DNA from 2 places in the Salinicola sp. CR57 genome. Region 1 is predicted to be linked to the other one. Evidence: predicted binding sites of a transcription regulator. Region 1 holds the regulator's gene; the other holds the start of a gene.

Region 1 (4,794 bases):
GTGTGACGGTGTCACGGGTCAACACCGACCAGGACGTCGGCCAGCAGCTGCTGAGCCAGTTGTTCAACAACCCGCGAGTGATGTTCCTCGCCGCCGGTGTGATGGGCCTGCTCGGCATGATCCCCGGCATGCCTAACGTCGTGTTCCTGCTGTTTGCCGTCGTGCTGGCGGCGCTGGGGTGGTGGATCCTGCGGCGTGAACAGGTCCAGGCGGTCCGCTCGGTGGAGGAGAGAGCGCCACCTGCGGTGCAGGAGACGCCCGAGGCGAGCTGGGATGACGTGCAATTGGTCGACACCCTGGGGCTGGAGGTGGGGCATCGTCTGATCCCGCTGGTGGACCAGCGCCAGAAGGGAGAACTGCTCGGGCGAATCAAGAGCGTGCGCAAGAAGTTCGCCCAGGACGTCGGCTTTCTGCCGTCGGTGGTGCATATCCGTGACAATCTGGAGCTCAACCCCAATGCGTACGTGATCACCCTGAAGGGGGTGGAAGTCGGGCGGGCGGAGGCGTTTCCGGGCAAGTGGCTAGCCATCGATCCGGGTCAGGTTTCCGGTGCCATCGAGGGCAGTCGTACCCAGGATCCGGCATTCGGGCTGACGGCTTACTGGATCGAGACGGCCCAGCGCGAGCGTGCGCAGATTTACGGCTATACCGTCGTCGATGCCAGTACGGTGATCGCGACGCATCTCAATCACCTGCTGCACGAGAATGCCGGCGACATGCTGGGCCGGGCCGAGGTCCAGCAACTGCTGGACAAGGTTGCCGAGCATCAGAAATCGCTGGTGGAAGACGTGGTACCCAAGCTGCTGCCGCTGACGTCGCTCCAGCGCATTCTGCAGAACCTGCTGGCCGAGGATGTCCCGATTCGCGACATGCACACGATTCTCGACGTGCTGGCGGAATACGCCCCGCAGCAGTCGGATGCCAATGAGCTGACCGCCCTGGTGCGGGTCGCGTTGGGTCGAGCGATCACCCAGCAGTGGTTCCCGGGTCGCGAGTCGATGCATGTCATGAGTCTCGAGCCCCGGCTGGAGCAGGTTCTCACCCAGGCGCTCAACAACGGCGGTGCGCTCGAGCCGGGGCTGGCCGATACCCTGATGCAGCAGACGGCCGCCGCGGTCGAGCGCCAGCAGAGCCGGGACGAACCGACCGTGCTGGTGGTACAGCATGGATTGCGCGCGTTGCTGTCACGCTTCCTGCGTCGCCAGATCAAGTCGCTGGTGGTGCTCTCGCAAGCCGAAATTCCGGACGATCGCAATCTGCGGGTCACCACCACCATTGGCGCGCCGCCATGAACCGTCGGCGCACGCTAGCGTCGTGGCGCATCGTGCTGGGCACGATCATCGCATGGCCCATCGCGTTGACCTGGGCTGCCCAGGGAACCTGGGTGGCCCCGTTGCCGGGCCAGACCGTGGTGATGTCGGAGCGTCCGCTGGCGGGCGTCGAGATCCAGCCGCCGCCCTCCCTCGCGGAGGCGAGGATCGATCGCGTTCGCTGGACGTTTCGTACCGATGCGCCTGCGCCGGCGCTGAAGGCCTGGCTATGCCAGCAGACGTTCTGCCTGCCCCTCGCCGGACGTCAGGGGGAAACGCAGCACTTCTCGGGACGTTCCGCCGCCAGCCCGTTCCGGCTGCGGTTCCAGTTGCCGATCGAGGACCACGGCGTCGGCAGGGTGAGAGTCTCGGCTGGCCAATTGATCATCGATTATCGTGGGTAACGCCGACAAACAACCGAAATAGCCGCCGGATAACGGGCAGTTTGCCGTCTTGGCTAGGCGTGCGGGCGGCATAATGATGTCATTGGGTCATGCGTTTCGGTGACCGTGGGTTTTTGGACGAGGCCATTCGATGTATACCGCACAAGGCAAAATCGATCAGCACGCAGTGATTGAGCAGTACTTGCCGATGGTGAGACGCCACGCGCTCTCCCTTCAAGTGCGCCTGCCCGCCAGCGTGGAGCTCGACGATCTCATCCAGGCCGGAATGCTGGGCCTGCTGGATGCCATGGGCCGTTACGACAATGCGCACGGCGCCAGCTTCTCGACCTATGCCAATCAGCGAATTCGCGGCGCGATGATCGATGAACTTCGCAGTCGTGACTGGATGCCGCGGAGCGTGCGGCGCAGTGCCCGAGCCCTGGACCAGGCGGTGAGAAGGCTGGAGCAGCAACTCGGCCGCGCCCCGGAAGAGCGGGAGATAGCTCGCGAGATGGGAATATCCCGCGACGAATACCATCAACTGCTGACGGACGCCAACAACGGCTTCCTGCTGGCGTACGACGAGAGCGATAGCGAGAACGGCGTAACGGCGGTTTCCGAGGGGGGGCCGCCATCGCCGCTGGAGGCGCTGCTCGACGCGGATAACCGGGCCAACGTCATGGCGGCGATCGATGCGCTGCCGGAACGCGAGAAACTGCTGCTGGGGCTCTATTATCAGGAGGAGCTCAACCTGAAGGAGATCGGTGCCGTGCTCGGCGTCAGTGAGTCCCGGGTCTGCCAACTGCACAGCCAGGCGGTTTCCCGGCTGAGAAGTCGGCTCAATCACTGATCGGGTCCCGGTCGGCCGAGAGGCCGGGATAACTCTACGCCGCCGGCTCTGACAGACTCATCGACCCGGGGACGGTCACCGTGACCGCTCCCGGGTCGACGCCACTCAGTGTCCGAACGGGGCCCTCGAACTGGCGCCTGTCAATCCGCGGATGGCGCCGCGCGAACCGCCGCCGCAACCTGCCGCGCCACGTCCTTCCACACCGCACCCAACGCGCGCACCAGCGCCGGATAACCGTCATTCTCCAGCGGCCGCGTCACGTCGAAATGTCGTTGCATCATCAGCCGGTTTCCGTCGTGGAGTTGCCACTCTCCGGAGGCCACGGCGCGACCGTCGTAGCGTCCCTGGAACTGATCGACGCTCAGCGATAGCCGCTGCGCCCCAGCGCCGCCCTGAGCCGAGCTGACGACCGTCACGCCCGGCAGCTCGGCAGACAGCGACTGGCGCAACTGGCGTGTCAACTGGTGGCCCAGCTCTTCGGCCCACAGATTCTGATTGGCGGCATTGAGCTCGATATCGCTGGTCTGCATCACGATACCTTCCTGATCGAGATAGCTGGCCACCTCGACCGGGCTGACGCTGAGTTGCCGATTCCCGGAGATCGATGACGTTGGCGACGGCGGACTCTCGACCTCCGGCAGGGTATAGCGATTGGTTGGTGTCGATTGCGCGGCACAACCCGCCAGGGCCGCGGTCGCGATCATCAGCAGGGTCGTGGCGCCGAACCGGCGCCAGCGGAACATGAGTGAGGCCATCATTGGGGAGCTCTCGGCACAGGGTCGGTTTGGACTTCGCGATCGAAGATCAGCGCATTGGGCTGCTCGCGAAGCGTCTTGGCCACCGGCTGCAGATCGCGCATCAATATTTCCAGCTGCTTGAGGGTGTCATTCAACTGACGGTACCCCGAGGAGCCGGCAGAGAAGCCATTCAGCGTATTCTGCAACTCCTGGAGCGTGTCGTTGAGACTGCCCGGTAGCTGTTGCGTCGCGGGGTCGGAGACGATGGCATTGACCGATTCGGCGATCTGACGCACCTGCTCCAGCGTCTGCTGAGAGGTCTGCATCGTCTGATCCAGGCGGTCGAGAATCGGCTCGACTTGCAGATTGTTGAGCTTGTCCAGCAGGTTCGAGATCTTCTGTTCGATCTGGGCGAAACCACCGGAAACGGTCGGGAACACGGGCTTGCCGTCGAACGTCAGCGCCTTGTAGGGATCGGCGTCCTGGCTGAAGTTGAGGTCGACGAACAGTGCGCCGGTCAGCAGGTTGCCGGCCTTCAGTGTCGCCCGCAAACCATACTCCTTGAACATGGTCTGGAAACGATCCCTGACTTCCTGGTCGTCGATGTCCTCGTTGACGTTTTCGCTGCTCTCCAGCCGCTGGGGCTCGATCCGAATCAGTACCGGGATCGCGAACTGGGTCAGGGTATCGGGCTGCGGGGCAGTGAAGTGCCAGGGGACACTGACGACCGTGCCCACGCGCACGCCACGATACTCCACCGGCGCGCCGCGACTGAGCCCTCGAACGGTGTCGTCGACCAGCAGGACATATTCGATGTACTGGTCATAGGTGCCCTCGCGCGCACTCTCCTCGTTGTTGTAGAGGGTGTAGGTCGTGTCCTGCTTGGCGGGATTGCCGCGGGCGATATCCTCGGGAACGCCGAAGGTCACGCCGCCGCTGATCAACGTCTCGAACGAGTCCAGGTTGACGTTCACCCCCTCCGAATCCAGCTGCACGTCGATGCCGGAAGAGCTCCAGAAACGCGTGGTATCGGTCACCAGGCTGTCGTAGGGAGACTGGATGAAGATGCGGTGGCGCATCTCGCGTTTGTCGGGGTCGAAATCGGTACTCTCCACGCGACCGACGGTATAGCCCTGGTAGGTGACCGGATCGCCGGCGCTGAGCGAATTGCCGACCTGACTCACCAGGTTGATCCTGAGTCCAGGGGCATCCGGCGGTGCGACCGGAGGCTGTTCGAGGACATCGAAGCTGTCCTGGGCTTCATCGCTCTTGCCCGGCGCGAGCTGGATGTAAGCGCCGGACAGCACGGTATTGAGACCGCTGATGCCCTCACGCCCGATGCGTGGCTTGACCACCCAGAAGCGTGTCTCGGCATTGAGCATTCGCTCCGCGTCGTTGGACATGCGCGCCGTGACCACGGTGTGTGACAAGTCGTCGGACAGGCGGACGGCCTCGACATGGCCGACTTCGACATTACGCGTCTTGATCAGGGTCTTGCCGGCCTCTATGCCCTC
Region 2 (4,794 bases), 260 kb from region 1:
ACACTGTTGAGAACGCTCTCTTCCTGGCTCAACGAGTTGCGTGCGGTGATCCGGCTGTCGCTCTGCTGGGCGTTGGACGCCAGCGACTGCGACACGCCGACCGCGCGCGAGGCGGCCTGGGGATCGTCGGAGGGACGCACCACGCGCTTGCCGGAGGCGATCTGTTCGCCCACCTGCATGAAGGCGCTCTGCTGGCGGTTCATCGAGCCGACACTGCGCTCGAACATCATCACGGTGCTGACACGCACGGCTCTCTCCTCGAAGGCGCCTCGACTCGGCGCACTCAATGGCTATTCAATAACGACGCGAGATCGGCTCTTTGCGATCCCCGGTTCAGGCCCGCAGGCCCAGGATCGTATCCAGGATGCTCGAACCCGCCTCGATGATCTTGGCGTTTGCCGAGTAGTATTGCTGGTACTTCAACAGGCTGGCGTACTCTTCATCCAAGTTCACGCCCGAATCGGCCTGCTGATAGGCGAAGAGCTGGTCGCTCAACCCCGTCTGCGTGGTGAGGTTGGCCTGGGTGATCGCGGCGCGATTACCGACATCGCTGACCAGCGAGGCGTAGCCTCCGCTGAATGTCTTGCTGCCGCCCACCAGCCTCTGATTCTGCAGGTCAAGCAGTGCCAAGGCGTTGCGGTTATCGCCGCTACCACCGCTGTCGGCATCCGCGGCGGCGATCTTGTCGGTATCGGTTACCGCAACTTCGAATATGCCCGCGGCGTTGCGCGTCGGCTGCAGCATGAAGACGTCGCCTTCGGCAGGCGTACCACTCGGTGTCAGGGTCACGCCACCGACGGATAGCGTGCCATCCCCCGCCGGCGATACCGACCGGGTCTCGCCGCTGCCGAGGTTCTCGACCGAATAGCTGCCGTCCGCCTGATAGGTGAGCCGGTAGTCGTCCGCCGTCAACTCGCCGACATCACCGTACTCGGCGGCCAGCGAACCGGTTCCGTTGTTGACCGCGCTGCTGACGACGGTCGGGCTACCGATGGCGAAGAACGCCTCGCCGGCATCCCCGTTCAGATCCACCCCGGCTTCATGCTGGGCGTTGAAGCTTCGCGCCAGCGTCACCGCCAACTGGCCGAGCTGGTTCTGCGTGCTATCGAGGGTCTCGCTGCGGAAACTGAGCAACCCGCCCAGCTCGCCTCCCTTGACGACGGACTCCTTGAGCGCAGAGCGCGTTCCGCCACCATCTTCATAACCGAGCGTGATGGACGAGGGATCTTCATTGCCCTTCATCGCCACCAGATCGAACGACTTGTTGCCCGCGACCAGCGGCATGCCGTTGGAGAGCGATACCTGGTAGGTGGACCCGTCCTGCACCTGGACATTGACGTCGACCAGATCGCCGAGATCGCTGACCAGCTTGTCGCGCTGATCGAGCAGGGCATTGGGCTCTTCACCGCTGCGGGCCCGGGCCAGCGTCACCTGCTTGTTGAGATCGGCGATCTGGTCGCTGAGGTTGTTGACCTGGGTGACCACGTCGCCGATCTGACCGTTGATGCCCTCGCGCATGTCGCTGAGATAGCCGTCATAGGCACGGAACTGCGCCGTCATGCTGCGAGACGTGCCCAGCACACCTTCCCGCGCCGCCGCGTCCGCTGGCGAACCGGTCAGATCCTCCACGCTGGAGAAAAAACCCTGCATCAGCGTCGTCAGGCCGGAGTCGCTGTCCGCCAGCAGATCGTTGATCTGACTGACCTGACTCTGGTAAGTCTCCAGCGCCGACTGCCGGCTGTTGACCTGGTTGAGCTGCGAGCTGATATAGCTGTTGTACTGGCGTTGGATACCGTCGACGCTGACGCCGGATCCGGCGCCGCCGCCACTGGCATTCTGGCCCAGTAGCGTCAGCTGCCGACTATAGCCATCGGTATAGACATTGCTGATGTTGTTGCTGGTGGTGGACAGCGCGTTCTGTGCCGCGCTCAACCCACTGAGACCAATCGAAAACAGGCTCATATCGCTATCCCGTGAAACGCCATCCAGAGTCCGGCGCGGATCCATGCAAAGTTATGATTTCTATCGGCTGTATCCGCCATTTCTTGAATCCCGGCCGGGGTGATTTCGCAACGTTTTGTTACTGCCCACCGCCATTCGGACAGGCCCTAGAAAATCGCGGAAGGTAGCGTATCCGGACCGAAGGGGTTGTCGTCATCGCTGGTAGCGGACGCCAGCAGCCCGCGGTCAGGAATCGCGTCCAATCCGCCCAACTGCGCCATGATCGCCTGGAGCTTGGTGGCATATCGCGGATCCGTGGCGTAGCCGCCCTGCTGCAACGCCCGGGCCGCCTCATCGGGCGACGAAGCCGCCACCACCCCTTGGTAGCGGGGATTGTCCCCGATCAACCTGGCGTAGTCGGCGAACGCCTCCGTATACGAGTCATAGACGCGGAACCGGTCGGCCATCTTGATCGGCCGGTCATTCACGTATTCGGTGGTGGTGATTTCCGTGGTGGTGCCCTGCCAGGACTGGCCGGCCTTGATACCGAACAGGTTGTGACTGTTCCCCCCTCCTGCCGTGGGGATCTCGCGCTGCCCCCAACCGGTCTCGAGCGCGGCCTGGGCAAGGATCAGTTCGGCAGGCACGCCAGAGGACTGCTCGGCACGTTGGGCCGGCCCAGCCAACTGCTCGAGGAAAGCGCGAACGTGGGCCGGTCGGTCGCCGAAATCGGCGCCCGACAGCCCTGTCGTCCCTGCGTCAGCCGACTCGCCGGCGGTCGTACCGCTGGCGGACGGCCCGGACATCGCCAGACCATGCCGGGAGACGTCCGGCGCGAATCCGGGGGTGCGCAGGCCACCATGCAGCAGCCGCGGCGTGCCACGGGGGATCCCGGCAATCAAGGTCGAGGTGTCCTCACTCTCGCTGGCAGCCGGTAGTGCCGATGTCCCGGATAGACCGCTGCCCTCGAGTTGCTGCACGAGCTGATCGGCCAGGCCCAGCCCCTTTCCCGCCAACTGCTGGGCCCACTGCTGATCCTGCATCGAGCGCATCATGTCCATCTGATGGCTCTGCAGCAGCCCGGACTTGGGACTGGCATCGCGCATGCTCTTGAGCATCATCTGCAGAAACACGGCCTCGAACTGGCGCGAAGCTTCCTTGAGGCTGCCCTGCGGCGAGTTCGCCGCGCTGTACTTGAGCCGCTGGACGCTCTGGACGTCGAGCGCGAACTGGCCGGAGAGATCGTTACCCAGTGCCATCAGATGATATCCAGTTCAGCGTTGAGCGAGCCTGCGGACTTCAGCGCCTGCAGGATCGACATCAGATCCTGTGGCGAGGCCCCCAGGGCATTCAGTGCGTTGACGACATCCATCAGGTCGGCGCTGGTCTGGACCACCTGCAGTGCACCGCCTTCCTGCTGCACGCTGATATCGGCATTCGGCACCACCACCGTGTCGCCGCCGGCCAGCGCGTTGGGCTGGCTGACCTGGGGGTTGGAGTCGATGACGATCGACAGGTTGCCGTGGGCGACCGCCGCGCGATTCAACGTGACGGTATCCGACAGCACCACGGAGCCGGTGCGGGCATTGACGATCACCTTGGCCGGGCCGCGCTCGGTGGTGACGTCGACACCCTGTACCCGGGCCAGGAAGGTGACGCGATCGTTGCTGTTGGCCGGCAGCTTGAGCTGCACCGTCCGCCCATCGAGCGCGGCCGCCACCGGCGCACCGAACTCCTGGTTGATGGCCGCCACCATCCGGCGCGCATTCTCGAAATCGGACTGCTTGAGGAACAGGTCCAGGGTGCCGCTGGCGTCGCCCAGGCGCATCGGCACCTCCTGCTCGACCAGCCCGCCTCCGGGAATTCGACCCGCCGCCAGGTGGTTGACGGACACACTGCTGCCGGCCGCCTGGGCGCCGGCGCCCCCCACGTAGACGTTGCCCTGGGCCAGGGCGTAGACACGGCCGTCCGCGCCCTTGAGCGGCGTCATCAACAGCGTGCCGCCCCGCAGGCTGTCGGCGTTGCCGACGGAAGAGACGGTGACGTCGATCTCTTGCCCCTGGCGCGAGAACGGTGGCAACTTCGCGGTCACCATGACCGCGGCCACATTGCGCAGCTGCATGTTGGTGCCAGCCGGGATCGTCACCCCCAGTTGCGACAGCAGGTTGGTAATGCTCTGGCCGGTGAATGGCGCCTGGGTGGTCTGGTCTCCCGTGCCGTCGAGGCCGACCACCAGTCCATAGCCGACCAGCGGGTTGTCACGTACGCCCGAGAAGTTGGCGAGATCCTGGATGCGTTGGGCCTGCGCACCGAGGCTGAACAGCAGCATCGTCACCAGCGCCAGTGTTTGTACCAGCGACAGGCGGCACGACCGGATCGAACGGAACAGGCGGATCATAGGCATCAGAAAGGCGAGACGTTGAGGAAGAAGCGCTGCAGCCAACCCATGTTCTGCGCTTCGTTGATGTAGCCGTCACCGATGTACTCGATGCGAGCATCGGCGACCTGGGTCGACTGCACGGTATTGGCGCCGGTAATCGCCCGGGGATTGACCACGCCGGAGAACCGGATGTATTCGGTGCCCTGGTTTATCGCGATCTGTTTCTCACCCCGCACCTTGAGGTTGCCGTTGGCCAGCAGGTCGTAAACGGTCACGGTGATCGTCCCGGTGAAGGTATTATTGGCGTTCGCCCCCCCGGAACCGTTGAACACGTTCTCGCCCGCCAGATCCGTACCGTACTTCTCGAGGAAGTCGATCGGGTTGGGTACCACCCCCGGTGTAAAGGTGGTGGAGCCGTTGCGAGTGGCGTTCGCGGCGGAGTTCTTGCTGGCGCTGACCTGCTCGTCGAGCAC

The links. The regulator FliA, encoded in region 1, starts transcription of late flagellar genes. The targets are predictions, from matches to a motif close to CTAAAGTTNNNNNNNNNNCNGCCGATA.
Region 2: the regulator FliA is predicted to act here: its motif matches at 2,024-2,050, upstream of flgK (flagellar hook-associated protein FlgK).

What each region holds. Positions count from the first base shown of each region.
Region 1 is NZ_PZJL01000006.1:209,076-213,869, forward strand. It holds gene flhA (flagellar biosynthesis protein FlhA) at 1-1,292, shown strand, start outside; gene DOM56_RS11020 (flagellar protein FlhE) at 1,289-1,714, shown strand; gene DOM56_RS11025 (RNA polymerase sigma factor FliA) at 1,845-2,543, shown strand; gene DOM56_RS11030 (ABC-type transport auxiliary lipoprotein family protein) at 2,684-3,301, opposite strand; gene pqiB (intermembrane transport protein PqiB) at 3,298-4,794, opposite strand, start outside.
Region 2 is NZ_PZJL01000006.1:468,944-473,737, forward strand. It holds gene flgL (flagellar hook-associated protein FlgL) at 1-248, opposite strand, end outside; gene flgK (flagellar hook-associated protein FlgK) at 334-1,962, opposite strand; gene flgJ (flagellar assembly peptidoglycan hydrolase FlgJ) at 2,109-3,200, opposite strand; gene DOM56_RS12240 (flagellar basal body P-ring protein FlgI) at 3,200-4,339, opposite strand; gene DOM56_RS12245 (flagellar basal body L-ring protein FlgH) at 4,345-4,794, opposite strand, start outside.